DNA from 3 places in the Ruegeria sp. AK11 genome. Region 2 is predicted to be linked to each of the others. Evidence: riboswitches for the same ligand, from Rfam matches in the RefSeq annotation. Region 2 holds a riboswitch; each other region holds the start of a gene.
The links. A riboswitch is a leader RNA that binds a small molecule or an ion and turns the genes downstream of it on or off. The one in region 2 is predicted to bind cobalamin.

Region 1 (5,253 bases), on a different contig from region 2:
TGGCGCCTGCAAGTTTCGCAAGTTTCATCGGTAGTCCTCCCAGTTTTCCCAATGCCCTTCCGGGCATACGTTTGATCGGGCGAAAACCGGCCCGATCTCACATAAAAACCATCACAAGATTCGAATTTCGAGTCAATAAATAAATCACTCTTATTTATTATTGACAGAAAGGAAGGGTTCCAACATTGTCGTCATGAAGGGGATGGCCGTGTCTGCAATGAACTCTCAGGGCAATACCACTGGCGTACGCGAGCCAGACATGCGCGGCACCAACCAAAGTGGAATGCGGGCCCGAAATGAACGGCTTGTCCTGTCACTGGTCCGGCGCCATCAGGCCCTCGCAAAATCTGAGATCGCGCGCATGACCGGCCTGTCGGCGCAGACGGTCTCGGTCATCATGCGCCAGTTGGAGAACGATGGGTTGCTGTTGCGGGGCGAACCGATCCGGGGAAAAGTCGGACAGCCATCGGTTCCCATGCGCCTGAACCCGGACGGCGCGTATTTCTTTGGGCTCAAAGTCGGGCGGCGCAGTACCGAACTGGTGCTGACGGATTTCCTTGGCAACGTCAGGCACCGCGAACGGCGGACCTATGATTTTCCGACGCCCGAGGCGACATTGAGCTTTTCCACAGAAAGCCTCGACAAAGTGATGGCGTCAATGTCGCACGAGGCGCGCAGCAGAATCGCGGGCCTTGGGATTGCCATGCCGTTCTACCTTTGGGACTGGGCACAAACATTGCAGGTTCCTCAGGAAAAAATGGATCCGTGGCGTGACGCGGACCTGAAAGGCGCGTTGGCCGCTAGCTATGACGTGCCGGTTTTCCTGCAAAACGACGCAACGGCCGCCTGCGGTGCCGAGCTGGTGTTTGGCCCGGCGGAAGGCCCACGAGATTTCCTGTATTTCTATGTCGGCTTCTTCATCGGGGGCGGGGTGGTTCTGAACGGCTCCATCTTTCCGGGGCGGGGAAATGCCGGTGCGCTTGGCCCATTGCCTGTGCCGGACGAAGTGGGCGGAGTGAAACCGTTGATAGATGTCGCCAGTCTTTATGTGCTGGAGCGTGCGGTTGGTGGAAATGCCGCAACAGCCGGTTCAATCTGGGAAACGACACGGCATTGGGACGTACCGGAAACCCTCCTTGAGAATTGGCTGAACCAGGCGGCGCACGGAATCGCCCATGCCATCGTCTCTTCTTGCAGCCTGATCGATTTCGAATGTATCAAGATTGATGGCTGGATGCCTGCTGATATCAAGGCGCGGCTGGTGGAAAGGGTTGAGCTCAAACTATCCCATATGAACCTGACCGGGCTTGAACGGCCCTTGGTGCTGGCAGGGGCGGCGGGCCCGGATGCCCGGTCATTGGGGGCGGCCAGTTTGCCATTGTCGGAAAGATACCTGCTCGAAGGGTAGGTTCATCCCCGAAAAACCCCGACCTGTATCCAAAGCGGATCAACCGGAAAAAGGGCATTGCCCGCTGAACTTTTTGACAGCCAGCGCAATTGATCGTTGACGGATGCTGAAGAAGTCTGGCAAGCCGCTCGGCATGTCCGGTTCCGGGGCGTGCTCTGGAATCAATAGGGAATGCGGTGCGGGCTTTGGCCCAATTCCGCAACTGCACCCGCAACTGTAAGCGGCGAGCAGGGCTGAAGTGCCACTGGAGTTAATCCGGGAAGGCCAGCCCAACGCTTTGACCCGCAAGTCAGGATACCTGCCGGACATGTGCCTTTGACAAGGGCACTCCTAATCGGCGACGGGATGTGCGTCGGAGCAGGATGCTTGAAAAAGCAGCTCGGCTTGGACGTCCCCGCAGTCAAAACGCATCTCGTACCGGGGTTGGTACGAAGGGACAAGGACGACTATTGATGACCAAGCTGCTTTCTGCAGCCGCTGTGGCGATGGCGCTTCCAGCGATGGCAAATGCGCATTTCCTGCTGGAATACACCTCTGACACCATGATCGACGCACCGGGGAATGTTCCGGTCAAGCTGATCTTCTGGCATCCGTTCTCGAACGGGCATGTCATGGATCTGGACAAGCCGCAGGAATTCTACGTGATCCACAACGGTCAGAAAACCGACCTGCTGGACACTCTGGAACCCGTGCGTTTCACCGGTGGGGAAAACGAAGGCGCGGCATTCAAGGGTTATGTTCCAGTCAAACGGTCGGGCGACTATGTGCTGGTGACAGTTCCCCAGCCCTATTACGAGGGGTCTGAGGATATCTATATCCAGCAGATCGCCAAGGCATTCCTGAACCGCAACGAATTGCCGACCGACTGGATGAACCCGGTGGGCTTGCCGGTTGAGATCATCCCGCTCAACAAACCGACCAACATCATCGCGGGTTCGACCTTTACGGGTCGGGTTATGGCAGAAGGCCAACCGGTTGCGGGTGCCGAGATCGAGATCGAGTACATGGCCGCAGAACCGAACATGGAAAGCGCGGCCGCTTCCGCCCCGTCGGTCTCGCCGATGCCGGGTGGTGCATTGGTCGCAACTTCGGATGATAACGGGTATTTCACGTTTGGCGTTCCAAAAGCCGGATATTGGGGATTTGCCGCACTCGGCGCCGGTCCCGTGACCGAACACAACGGCAAAGAACTCAGTCAGGACGCGGTCATCTGGATCCGCGCCTGGGATTTGGAGTAACCGTAGATGCACATCGTTGACGGAGCCTTGTCCAACCCGGTCGTGATCGGCGGAGCCGTCGCTGCGGCGGGTGGAATTGCCATGGGCCTCAGGTCGCTGAATCTTGATCGCATCCCCACTGCGGGGGTGCTGTCAGCCAGCTTTTTCGTGGCATCGCTGATCCATGTTCCTATTGGTCCGTCGTCGGTGCACCTGATCCTCAACGGTATGGCCGGGCTTTTGCTGGGGTGGGCCGCATTCCCGGCCCTGTTCGTCGGGCTTTTGCTGCAAGCCGTCTTCTTTGGCTTTGGCGGGTTGACGGTATTGGGGATCAACACCCTGAACATCGCGTTGCCCGCGGTTCTGGCCGGACTGATCTTTAGCCGCCTGATCGCCCACGGCTCACCGCTGCAAGGTGCGATATGGGGCGGGGTCGGCGGTGCCTTTGCCATTGCCGCCACAACCGGCATGGTTGCGTTTTCACTGGCCTTGTCCGGGGATGCCTTCCTGCCTGCGGCTAAGATTGTTTTCTTTGCACATATTCCTGTCATGGCGATTGAGGCGATCCTGACCGGGTTCGCGGTTTTGCTGGCGCGCAAGGTCAAGCCCGAGCTGTTTGTCAAACGAGTGGTCGCATGAGGTATCTGGCAATCATTCTGGCGCTGTGCTGCGCACCCCTACCTGCCTTGGCGCATAAGGTCATAGCCGGAGTGTTTAAATCCGGTGACGCCATCGAAGGCGAAATCGGCTTTTCCAACGGCGACATGGCAAGCGATACCGAGGTCATCGTCAACGGCCCGGACGGAGCCGAGCTGGGCCGCATCGTAACAGATGCAGACGGGTTCTTTATCTACACGCCGAACGCGCCGGTGGCCCATACTTTCTTTGCAAACCTTGGTGCCGGGCATGTGGCCGAGGTCACCATGCCCGCTGTGGATGTCGCCCGGATCATGGGCGTTGAAGCGGAACCCGACACCGCGCCGACAAACGCACCTGCCCAGACAGCGGCGGTGCTCAGCGATGAACAACAACAGGTCATTGCCAGGGCCGTGCGGGATGAGCTGCGCCCGCTGCGTCGGGAAATCGCCGCCTACCGCGAACAAAATGACCTGCAAACTGTTCTGGGTGGGATCGGATATATCGTCGGTCTGTTTGGTCTGGGCTTTTATTTTGCGGCACGCCGCAAGCTGGCGGCCTGATGGCGCACGTTCTGGGGCAACAGGAAAGCACGCTGATCAAAGCGGGCGCGCAGCGGCGCGGCGCGATCAACCCGCTTGATCCAAGGATGCGGATCGTCATGGCGGTTGTCTTCGCGGTGGTGACTGTCGCGGTGTCCTCGCTGACGGCGCTGTGCGCGGCTTTGGCGGTGTCCCTTTCACTTCTTGCCGCGTCGCGTCTGCCCTGGCGGAAAACGTTGAAACGCATGGCCATGATGGATGGGTTCATCCTGTTCATGCTGGTGCTGTTGCCATTCTCCATGCCCGGCGACCCGATGTTTACGCTCTGGGGGTTTCCTGCAAGCTGGCAGGGTTTCTGGAAAGCGGTCGAGATCGCCTTGACGGCCAACGCGGTCATCCTGTCCCTTATGGTGCTGGTCGGCACGATGGAGCCGGTCATGCTTGGCCACGCCTTGCACCGCCTACGCTGCCCCGAAAAGCTGGTTCATCTTCTGATGTTCACCATCCGCTATATCGAGGTTCTGCGGGAAGAATACCTGCGCCTGCGCGCGGCTATGAAAGTGCGCGGCTTTCGCCCGGCAACAAACTGGCACACCTATCGCAGCTTTGGCTATCTCGTGGGAATGATGCTGGTGCGCGCGATCGAAAGATCCGAACGCATTCTTGATGCCATGAAATGCCGGGGGTTTTCAGGCCGTATGCTGCTGCTTCAGGACTTTGCCCTGACCCGAAGGGACATTGTTTTTGCCGCAGGCCTTGGTGCTCTTTGCGCGGGTCTGATCATACTGGATTTTGCATGGCACTGATTGCGCTTGAAGATATCTGCTTTGCCTACCCCGGTCAGCCACCCGTTCTGGACGGTGCCAGCCTCAGCCTGTCCGCCGGTCAACGCCTGTCGCTGACGGGTCCGAACGGGGCGGGAAAATCAACCTTGCTGCGCATCACGCTTGGCTTGCAGCGCCCACGGTCCGGCACGGTCACGATCTTTGGTCAGCAAAGAGTGCAAGAGGCCGATTTTCACGACGTACGCCGCCGGGTGGGCCTTGTGTTTCAGGATGCGGATGATCAACTGTTCTGCCCGACCGTCGCCGAGGATATCGCCTTTGGCCCGCTCAACCTTGGCAGAACGCGCGACGAAGCGCTAGCCATCGTAGAAAACGTGTTGGGTGATCTGGACCTGATGCATCTGAAGAACCGCATCACCCACAAGTTGTCAGGGGGTGAAAAACGGCTGGTTACGCTGGCGACCGTTCTGGCGATGGAGCCCGAGGTTCTGCTGCTTGATGAGCCTACCAACGCGCTGGACCCACGGAACGAGGCCCGGCTGCTGGAAATCCTCCGGGCATTGCCGCAAGCGATCCTTCTTGTCAGCCATTCCCCGGCCTTCCGCGCCGAACTGGCACCGGATGCGCTCGATTTGCGAGACGGAAAACTGGTGGCTGTCTGACAG
Region 2 (5,253 bases):
CATCATTTGCTACGACACGTCGTGGTAAAAAACGGTCATGAACGCCCCATGGATTTGAGGTCGCTGGATCGTAATCAAATGGCGTGACCTGGCTGTCCCAATAGGTCTTTTGCGACGAGGTTGGCCATGTTTTGGCGATCAATGGACTGGCCGCAGACGCGGAAAACAGCGCAGTGGTTGATTGAATGAAATAGCGCCTTGTCAGCATAGATCTCAGCCTGGTTCACAAGTTCAATGTATTTGCATCGCATTTTCACGATCAAATTCGAGTCTTAAAGCCTCTAGCAGCTAGAGCTTCAAGAGGTTTCAGGTAACGCTTAGTTTATCCAGTCGATCAGGTGCGCGGTGGCGTGAACTCTGATTTGATCGAGTTTGCTTTGGACTGGGTCAAAAAAGCAATGGAAAGAACCGAAATGCCCATTGTAGTTGCTTCATGTTTTCGGTTTCCGACGATGCAAGCCAAAGGAACAAGACGGGAATTCGGCGCGGCTTTGCAACAGCTTATCTGTCCTTGGATACAGAGCGGCAAAAACCCGCGCGCACGCTGTACTTGCCGCTTAGACCCGCTGAATCCGCGTAGTTGTCTTCTCAGCCAGGAATGTCAATCAGGAGTCATCGCCGTCAGGCTGCACGGTCACTTTGGCCTCCACGGGCACACCCTCAACCATCAGAGGGCTGTGGCTGTTGCCATTGAGAGAAACTTTTACTTCAACATCGCCATCGGGGAGCGACGGAAGGTGTAACCAATTGGCATAAAGGCGGCCCAGCTTTTCGCCGTTGATATAAACATGCGCGTGACCTTCGCCTGGAACGTCAGCCGTGGAGGCATTTTCCGGAGCAAAGCGAAAGTTCTGCGGTGTCACACGCAGATTCCAGCCCGCCATAGGATCCTTAATCATCTGGATCGCCACACTGGGGGCGTCGCTGTCGGCAGGCAGATTAGTGGCAGCGGAGTGGTCGTGCGCTGCCATCTCCATGTTGCCGCCGTGTTGGGCCGGGTCAGTATGGTCATGGCTCTCAAAGGTGCTACCGCTGCTGGCGGCAATCACAAAGCCAGCACCGCCGCCAAAGACAAGTCCGATGGCAAAGAGAGCAAGAGAACGGGACATCTTGTCATCCTCAATAAAAAAAACCCGCCGGTGTAACCAGCGGGGTAGCAATGGAGGAGCGCGATCAGACTGCAGCGCCTGCGCGCTTGCCTTCTGTCTGCCAGAAGTGGCCGGTGAAACTGCCTAAGAGTGCCCAGGCGGCCATGCCGATGCCGAAGGCCCGGGCAGCAAAAAGCGCCCCGATCTCGGTCGGAACCGGCCCAGAGAAACTCTCAGGCTCAGGGGCCCCGATAATATGCGGTACCATTAGCAGCACGGCCGCAATCAGGTAGCTTACCAGGTTACCTCCAAAGGCAATCAGCCACATGGCTACGCCGGCTGCGGCAACGGTGACCGTCCACCAGATCTGACGCACTCCCACATCTGCTGCCGCTACGCCGGGAACTTCTGGAGCCAGTGACAAGCCAGGAGCAAAGTGGAAGGCGACAAAGCCCGCAAGACCCCAAAGCAGGCCGGTGCGGCCGTTGATCTCATGCCCCTGACGTTCGGCTACTGACATCAGCGCCGCCAGGACTAGCGCATAGCCGGTGTAGGTAAGCATGGTGAAGATAATGCTGAGACCATCGCGCATCGGCTCGGCGAACATGCCGGGCAGGTCGGGATGCGCAGTTACGGGATCAGCGCCAAAATGCACCAGGTCGCCGCCCTCATAGAGCTCGGCGTGAAGTAGCACTGGCTGCACGAAATACAACTGCAGAAGGGCGGCAATCAGCCCCGCTGCTGCACCAGCGAACAAGCCGCTGGTCAGAATACGACTGAACATTGTTTTAGTGGCAGGGGAAGCCAGTTGCGTGGCGCACATCATGAGCCGCGTCATGCAGGCCAGAAGCCTGAACATGGCCAGTCACGGTAATGATCCCTAGACCCAGAACCACGGCGAATACTGCAGGCAGAAAGGATGCGCCAGCGGCGGATGCCTTGATCGTTTTTGTCGTCATTTTAATCCTCCTCGCCGTCACACCCGACGGCATATGTTGTGTCCATCCTACGGCCGGTCTCCTGACTCGCAGGTCACAGCAGACTTCCCCCTTCCCAGCGCCATTACGCCAGTGGTATTGGAAGGCCGCTCGCCGCTCACAGTCGCGGGGGCGGTCAAGGCTTCAGTGCGGTAGTTTGGTGCACCGTCCTCATTCCCGTTTCAGTCCCAGTGCGTAGGCACCTTTGGACACCGTAGAAGCCTTTATTGTTCCATAGTGCTTTGTTCCGTCAAGTACGAAAGCGACATCATAGTATTCTGCAGCGGTCAATCTTAGGTAATGGCAGGCTTGGTTTAGATTTTAGCCGTTCAGTGCAGAAGGCTAAGTCGAAAAACACAAACTGTAAGCTGAAAACTCGACACCGGAGCTTTGGTCGGCAAGTTGCATGTTGGCTATCTTTTTTGTGCCGGTATACGTGCAATCGCCTTGAAACGTAGCTTACCTAGCTTCCTGGCGTCAGCGAAGTCGCCGTCAGTACTGTCCTCATACATCCGCATGAAGATCATTATGTCCGGAAGATCGACAACCGTAACCTCACCGAAAAGATAGGCGGTCTTGCCGCTTTGTCGCACCGCCAACGTCTGTGGTCGGTGACAACCGGACATGCAATCCACTTGCTGCAACTCGGCTTGCACCCCCGATGCCTCCAGCGTTGCGGCTAATTGATCATAAAGGGTGGAATCCGCGTCGCGGCAGGTTCTGCAAAGCGTGAGGTTAGGTAGGCACATGCGTCAGGCTGATCCTTGATCGAGAACTTCCATCTGAGATTTCATATTTGCTGGTCGGTTGTTAGCTCAGTTTCAATACGTGTTTTGACTCTAAGTCTGGAAAAGAGTCCATACTCAGGCAGGAAGGACACATGAGCCCTAGCCCTCGAAAACTTTGCAAATACACCGAGTGCGAGACGGGGATTTGGCAGGGCGAAGAAGCAACCATCAGACGAAAAAATTTTTAAGTTTCTACGTGAGACTGAGCTGAAGCAGGTGGTAGGCGATGAAGTGGAAACAGCTCACGCGAAACATCTTTGTTCTTCAATAATCTGAAACAGCATTGCCTCCGGGATCGGCTCGCCATGACACGCCTATTTTCAGGTCCGCGCGCACCGCGCCTCCCAAGGCGAATTCCGAGACGCGACAGGTTCTTGTTGCGCGTAACTAGGTTCGTTCTATCGTCAATTACAGTCTAGATCCGGGACATATAGCGGGGTTCGTGCTTGATGGTTACCTTTCGGTTACCACGACCGATCATGGGACTGAATGCGTAGCGACAACCGACGACATTCAAAAGGAAGTACGCTGATGCGAAACGCCTCGGCATTAACAACTTTTCTGTCTGCGTCACTACAACCGAGGATCGCCCATGCCGCCATCGGTTCTCGCCGCAACCCGGTGTGATGGGTGTTGTGATAACGGCATATCTCCGGGTGCAGCCAGTCTTCGAACTCCTCCAATGTCATCGACGCAGTGCCGGAGCCGTCGCATTTCCCCTTATCCTTGGGGGATAATTGCGTTCTTCCCTAAAGTAGATGAACGGCCTCCATGGTCGTCCTAATCAGGCGTTCGATATCTTCGCCGTAACGCGCTCGACCCGGTGGCCTTTACTTGACGGAGATACTCCAATCTGAGCGGGTCAAATGGAAGGTTTCGCTGCGGAAACGCGCCCATTGTCTACGTGTATGGCTTGCGGAATCCCAACAGTAGGCCAATACGACACCTCCGAGATATCTGGCGCGCGGATCGAATTCGTTCACACGCAATGGTGCAAACACAAGCAGATGGACGAGTCGGACTGAGCATCGAAACTCAACTATGCGCCCAGAACAATGCAGGTCGTGACATCAATTGCGAGAGGCAACCAATGTCTACCCAATGGTTTAGCCGCTAGAAACCTGTACCCAACGATCAGGGTGAATCGGGTCCTGTATTCGTAGGAAAAGATACCTTGTTTCCTTCCACGTTTTGATCCTGTTGGTAACATTGTCCAGAACCAAATCGCCTTCACTCGAGCGATAGACTAGAACAGCATGGCCATTGCGATTGGTGTCCAAGACGGTCGCGATTAGTAGCTTCGTAGGATCCACACCGTTCTGCACAAGTTCAAACTTCTTTTGCAAAGCGAAGTCTTCGCAATCTCCTGACCCTTGCGTCGGCAGTGTCCAGTATTCCTTTGTCCCGTATTGGCTTTGATCCGAAACGGCACGGATTCTCCGATTGACGCGCGTGTTGATCGTTTTAACGATCTGATTTTCTTGTGCCACGGACAGACCAGAACTACGAGCGCTCGCGCACGCCCAAGAGTAATCTTTGCATAGTGTTTTGGCACCGGATGGCGCTTCAATCTTTCTGTCAAGACCGATCGAGGGAAGCTCAGAGGCTTGTAATGTAGCGGCAGACACAAAAAAGCTGCATATAAAACAGATCATTGGGAGATAACCCAGCAGGTTTTTCGATAACATTCTCTGAACTAACGTGGGATTTGTCATATCTGCCTTCTCCATGCTCGTTCCTCGAAGGTATCCAAACTTCCGGGGCCAATGTATTTTATTCCAAGCCTTCATGTGCCTTGAGGCATTGCAACTGCTTCTTAGCCTCTAGGGGTAAAGCGGCAAAAATTTGCAGATTCTTTGGTATTTCTTCCTTAGTTGACAGCATCAGAGCATCCACGCCATCACCAGTCCGGCATAGCTAACAGCGCGAACTAGAGGGTAAGCTGATCGCAATTCTCTCATTCAACAAAAATACAACACAGATCGGCCGTCATCGCTTAAGGTTACGAAATACTGGGACAATGAAGCCGCTCCTCCCCAAACTGAGACAGGCAGTTTCGGTTTTTCCGGGCGCTGCAATTAGTGACCGCTAATGACATCTTTGACGACAGGCTCGTTGAGCAACGCCGTTAGCAGGGGGCATGCTGCTCCTTCAGTACAGGTCTGCACAAGTTCTACCAATGCTTGCTCCAGCCGTTGGAGAGCGGCGATCTTTGACCTGACCTTGTCGAGATGTTTTGTTGCGACGTCTTCGGCGTCACGACAGGCTTGCTCCGGCGCTTTGGACAATTCGCGAAGTGCGCATGCATCCTGAATAGTGAAGCCAAGATCGCGGCAGCGTTTGATGAATCTGAGCTCGGATATTTCCCGTTCCGTGTAAGCGCGGCGCCCCGAGGCGGTT
Region 3 (5,253 bases), on a different contig from region 2:
ACATCCGGGTCAGAACCCGCATTGGCAAGGCCTCGGCCATGTGCTGGCCCCGTGTGCGTTCGTCGGGGGAAACCGTCGGGTCCTGGGCCGCGTCAGGTGTGATCTTTACGACGGACACCCAATGCGTGATTTCGGCCAGATCGCGCAGCACGGCCAGAGGGTCTGCGCCTTCCGCATATTGACCGCTCAGTTCAGTGAGCGCCCCTGCCGCGTCACCGCGCAGGATCATGTCCATCAGGTCCAGAACCCGTCCACGATCGGCCAGACCCAGCATCGCACGGACCTGATCTGCCGTCGTCTCTCCGGCCCCGTGCGAGATTGCCTGATCCAGCAATGAGGTCGCGTCGCGGGCCGATCCTTCTGCGGCGCGGGTGATCAACGCCAGCGCATCGTCAGCGATCTGCGCGCTCTCGGCCCCGGCGATCTTGCGCAGCAGGCCGATCATGTCTTCGGGCTCGATCCGGCGCAGGTCAAAGCGCTGACACCGCGACAGAACCGTGACCGGCACTTTGCGAATCTCGGTGGTCGCGAAGATGAATTTCACATGTGCGGGCGGTTCCTCGAGCGTCTTGAGCAGCGCGTTGAATGCGCTGGTCGAGAGCATGTGAACCTCGTCGATGATGTAGATCTTGTAGCGTGCACTGGCGGCGCGATAGCGGACACTGTCGATGATCTCGCGGATATCGTTGACGCCGGTACGGCTGGCCGCATCCATTTCCATCACATCGACATGGCGACCTTCCATGATTGCGACGCAATGCTCGCACTGACCGCAAGGCTCGGTTGTCGGTCCTCCGGTTCCATCCGGTCCGATGCAGTTCATGCCTTTGGCGATGATCCGCGCCGTGGTGGTTTTTCCCGTTCCGCGAATGCCGGTCATGATAAAGGCCTGCGCAATCCGGTCGGCCTCGAAGGCGTTTTTTAGGGTGCGCACCATAGCATCTTGACCCACCAGGTCGGCAAAGGTTTCCGGGCGGTATTTGCGGGCGAGAACCTGATAGGCGGGGCTTGGTGTGTCTGTCATGTCTTCTCGCTCGGATTCGGTGCTTCGGCACAGCGTAGTGGCGGCGGCACTCCGCGTCCACTGTGGGGCGTGATGATTTTTTGTTTCAGAAACGGGCTGGTTTCCAACTAAACTGGTCCAGCGGATTTAATGACTCATTTCTTAAAGAGTACCTTGGGGGAGGACGCACTTCATGTCGCAGCTGGTCATTTTTGCTCTGCAGGTCGGAGGCGGAACGCTTGCCCTTACTTCAATGCCCGGGCGTGGCGGGGATTACGTCGGCGATCTGGATATGATTGCGGCTTGGAAACCGGGCCTTGTGATTTCAATGACGACGGATGTTGAAATGCTTCAGGATGGCGCGCAGCACTTTGGCAGCGACATCCAAAGCCGTGCCAGCCGGTGGGTTCACCTGCCGATCGAAGATTTTGGAGCACCGACGCAGGCGGTTCAGAAGGCCTGGCCAGAGGTCAGCGCCACGGCCCGACATGCGCTGTCGGGCGGTGGCCGGGTTCTTGTGCATTGCCGTGGGGGGTGCGGCAGATCCGGGATGATTGTTCTGCGACTGATGGTTGAATGCGGTGAACGCGCCAGCGACGCACTGGACCGCCTGCGGGCCGTGCGCCCCTGCGCTGTCGAAACCGATGCGCAGCTGGCCTGGGCGTCCCGGATCACCCCGGCACAGGTGGAAGTGGGATCAAGCTGACAGCTGCTGGGGTGCGTAGCCGGTTTTCCGGGGCCGGATCGTTGAAACCTCGATCATGGCGCAAGGCGGGTTCGCGACAATGCCCGAGGGCAGCGTGCTGAATGTAGGTCCGAAGATCAAATCGGCATAGGCATCAAGGTCCCGAATTGCCGTATCAGGGTGCGCCCCGCAGAAAACGCGAACGCTGTCGGATCGCGCTCGGATCGTTGCCATGCACCCTTCCGCGCAATGTGACAGCGCGCTGTTGCCTTCAAATTCGAAATCTTCGCTGGTGGCCGAAACCGCCTGCGCCATGGCTTCGGAAATCGAGCGGGCCAGTCGCGCCAAAGCCGGGCAGGTATTGCCCGTCCGCTGGCACACAGTTGCGCTGTATTCGTGTGACTTTGTCTTCCAGATCATCCTGCGCCCTCCGCGCGTGGTGGGCTGGATATTGGGGCAGGTGGGACAGCATCTCGCTGTCAGGACCTGCCCGGACACCCCGCCCGAGTTTCGGTTTCAGTTCCGATGGCAGGTCTCCTGACTTGCGGGTCATTGCTCTGCCGACCTTCCCAGCCCGTGGGCCAGTGGTATTTCGGCATTGCTTACCGCTTACAGTTGCGGGGGCAGTCGCGGACTTGGTTGATATCTGTGTGACCAGACAAACCGCACCGTGTTCCCTTTTCATCCCGACCTCTTGTGGGGGCCGGAAACCATCACACAACCGCTAGCGCCTGATCGCGTTCCGAGTCAAGCCGATCTTTAGGCCGGACGTTTGGTCATGCTGGATGCGGTTTACGTTCCGGCTTAGTTTCGTCGGCATCGAAGGCAGGCAAACCATTGTTTCAGCGAAAGCCGGGGATCATGTTGGATACGGAACAGACGGTGTTGATCGAAGATTTCCGCTTTCCGTCAGGGTCCGTGACCTTGTCGGCACGGCTGTACCGGCCAGTGGGTGAGCCGGAAACCGTTGTCGTACTTAACAGTGCCACGGGTGTGCCGCGTGACTATTATCAACACTTTGCGCGATGGCTGGCTACCGAGCGGGGGATAGCTTGCCTGACCTATGACTATCGGGACTACGGGCTTTCTTTGGTCGGCCGCCTGAAAGACGCAACTGCAACAATGGCGGATTGGGCGTTGATCGATATGCCAGCGGCACGGGCCGAAATGCGCAGGCGGTTTCCAAAGGCGCAGCAGTGGACCATCGGCCATTCCGTCGGTGCGATGCTGGGGCCGGTGCAGCCGGATATCGACCAGATCGACCGAATGATCGGTGTGTGTTCGGGGCTGGTGACTTTGAAAGATCACCCATGGCCCTATCGGGGGTTGGCAGGGCTGTTCTGGTATGGCCATGCACCGCTGATGGTGCGGGCACTTGGCTATCTACCCGGCAAAGCAATCGGGTTTGGTTCGGACCTGCCCGCCTCGGTCTACTGGCAATGGCGCAAATGGTGTACAGCCCCTCTTAGCTACGTTCCCGAGATCGGGCAGAATTTGCCTGATGCGCATTGGGGCAGTTCTGGAACACCAGTGGATCTGTTCACGTTCGAAGATGACCAGATGGCTCCGCCCGAGGCGGTTTGGCGCCTTGCTGATTTGTATGGCCCCGAGGCCAGACGCCACCTTCTGAAGCCTGCTGAATTCGGACTGCCGGAAATAGGCCATATCGGAGCATTTGCCCGTCGCAATGCAGCGGTCTGGCCGCGCCTGATCGCCTGATCAGACGCGACGCAGGTTTTCCTAACACCTTGCAGTTATGGCCGTTTGCGAAGCTTCTTGTCCTGCATGACACCGCGCACCATCTTGCCGAACGCCTTGTCCCGCGCCCGCGATTGGGCAACGGTTTCCGAGTTTCGCTGATCTTCACGCCGCAGCTTGCGCCAACGGTCCAGCCGCGCCGGATCAAGAACGCCTTCGTCGATTGCGTTCTGCACGGTACAGCCGGGCTCGGTCTCGTGCTGACAATCCGAAAAGCGACAGCTTTGGCCAAGCTCCGTGATGTCCGAGAACACGTTGTCGATCCCGTCCTGAGCGTCTAGCAAACGCAGTGCGCGCATTCCCGGCGTGTCGATCAGCCAGCCACCGTTACCCATCCCGTGCAACGCGCGCACCGTTGTCGTGTGTCTGCCCCGTGCGTCGTCTTCGCGAATTCCAGACGTGGCGAGGTTTTGATCCGTCATGGCGTTGCTGAGCGTCGTTTTACCTACGCCCGACGACCCGACCAGCGCGCCGGTCTGGCCTTTGGGGCACCATGCCAGAACCTTTTCGACATCTGCCGGGTCCAGCGCATTGATCGCCAGCACCGACAGAAAAGGGTCCAGAGATTGCACTTGTCCCGAGAAACTGCCGGGGTCATCCGACTGGTCAGCTTTCGTCAGGACGACGACCGGATAACATCCGGCCTGATGCGCCAGCGCCAGATAACGTTCCAGCCGAGGCAGGTTGAAATCGGCGTTGCACGAGCTGACGATGAACAACACATCGACATTAGCGGCAATCAGTTGTGTTGTGGCACCTGTACCGGCAGCCCTGCGTTGCAGCAGGCTGCGCCGGTCCAGAAGGCGACGTACGCGGTATTCGGCGTCCGCAAGAATCCAATCCCCGACGGCATATGAACCGGTCGGACTATCCGGTGTCAGCAAAGGGATTTCACCATTCGGGCTCAGCCCGATCAGACGGTCCCGATGAACCGAGGTAACGCGAAAGGGCGTGTCGGAAGGAAAAGCCGCGTGTTGCGCGGCAAAGTGAGAGGACCATCCCAGGTCCGAAAGCGTATAAGACATTTATCTGCCTGTTTTCAGAAACAGCAATGCCAACGGATGGCAATCGCGCATCCGCAGGTCGTGTGTTCAGGCAGTCCGGTGATTCCGGTGAATCAGAACCAGTCTGCCCGAAGGGTTTTCACTACAATCATAAAGCCCTCCTGCGGCTGTGGTTCACGAAGTGAGAGGTTGGACATCGACCCAAGCGGGGCTCGTTGTGGCTGCTTCCTTCCGGACCTGACCAGGTTGGCGAGGCGCTCGCCCGCGCCAACCTCTCGAGTCCGAGATATAGGGAAGGCATCGGGAAAAGACAACCCATCAGAGCGTCAGGCGAATGCGTTCAAATCCCCTGCCATCCGAGCCCAGCGACACGGGATCGAACCTGTGCAACTCATCCAGATATTTCAGGGCACCCGGACCTGTGCGAAGAATTGTTGTCACGCCCCGTTGCGGCATCAGCGAGAACGGGTAGGGCTGCGTGGCGATCGGGTCGGGCGGAAGGTGCTGCGCCAGGTAAACCTGCACAAGGTCCTTGATGCTCAGCGGTGGCAGGCTGATCAGCTCAGACGTTGTCGCATGCGGGAAATGCCCGCCTCCGCTGGCGCGGTAATTGTTCAGCGCCATAACGAACATCTGCTCCGGTCGTACGGGACGGCCTGCATATGTCAGATCGCTGATCCGCTTTTGGTCGGGGCGGATTATTTTCCCCTGCGCATCGTAACGAGGCGGCCGCGTGGGATCGATCTGATAAGACAGTCCAAACACGATGTCGAAATTGTACCCGGCCCGTTCAGGGTTGATCA

Region 1: it holds a riboswitch for cobalamin, as region 2 does, so the genes downstream of both, ACR0D9_RS19825 (DUF4198 domain-containing protein) here and ACR0D9_RS18430 (CbtB domain-containing protein) in region 2, are expected to answer to the same signal.
Region 3: it holds a riboswitch for cobalamin, as region 2 does, so the genes downstream of both, ACR0D9_RS11615 (hypothetical protein) here and ACR0D9_RS18430 (CbtB domain-containing protein) in region 2, are expected to answer to the same signal.

Annotation. Positions count from the first base shown of each region.
Region 1 covers NZ_JBQFXU010000017.1:13,186-18,438, reverse strand. The annotation lists gene ACR0D9_RS19835 (substrate-binding domain-containing protein) at 1-28, opposite strand, end outside; gene ACR0D9_RS19830 (ROK family transcriptional regulator) at 218-1,408, shown strand; cobalamin riboswitch at 1,530-1,728, shown strand; gene ACR0D9_RS19825 (DUF4198 domain-containing protein) at 1,861-2,646, shown strand; gene cbiM (cobalt transporter CbiM) at 2,653-3,264, shown strand; gene ACR0D9_RS19815 (cobalt ABC transporter permease) at 3,261-3,824, shown strand; gene cbiQ (cobalt ECF transporter T component CbiQ) at 3,824-4,609, shown strand; gene ACR0D9_RS19805 (energy-coupling factor ABC transporter ATP-binding protein) at 4,600-5,250, shown strand.
Region 2 covers NZ_JBQFXU010000012.1:43,373-48,625, forward strand. The annotation lists gene ACR0D9_RS18415 (L,D-transpeptidase) at 1-208, opposite strand, end outside; gene ACR0D9_RS18420 (hypothetical protein) at 606-1,109, opposite strand; gene ACR0D9_RS18425 (CbtA family protein) at 1,174-1,872, opposite strand; gene ACR0D9_RS18430 (CbtB domain-containing protein) at 1,877-2,047, opposite strand; cobalamin riboswitch at 2,082-2,297, opposite strand; gene ACR0D9_RS18435 (DUF1636 family protein) at 2,479-2,814, opposite strand; gene ACR0D9_RS18440 (transglutaminase-like cysteine peptidase) at 3,960-4,583, opposite strand; gene ACR0D9_RS18445 (MerR family transcriptional regulator) at 4,932-5,253, opposite strand, start outside.
Region 3 covers NZ_JBQFXU010000003.1:389,166-394,418, reverse strand. The annotation lists gene ACR0D9_RS11625 (DNA polymerase III subunit gamma/tau) at 1-1,024, opposite strand, end outside; gene ACR0D9_RS11620 (protein-tyrosine phosphatase family protein) at 1,197-1,709, shown strand; gene ACR0D9_RS11615 (hypothetical protein) at 1,701-2,108, opposite strand; cobalamin riboswitch at 2,199-2,417, opposite strand; gene ACR0D9_RS11610 (alpha/beta hydrolase family protein) at 2,550-3,407, shown strand; gene rsgA (ribosome small subunit-dependent GTPase A) at 3,443-4,471, opposite strand; RNA gene ffs (signal recognition particle sRNA small type) at 4,630-4,728, opposite strand; gene ACR0D9_RS11595 (bifunctional 2',3'-cyclic-nucleotide 2'-phosphodiesterase/3'-nucleotidase) at 4,769-5,253, opposite strand, start outside.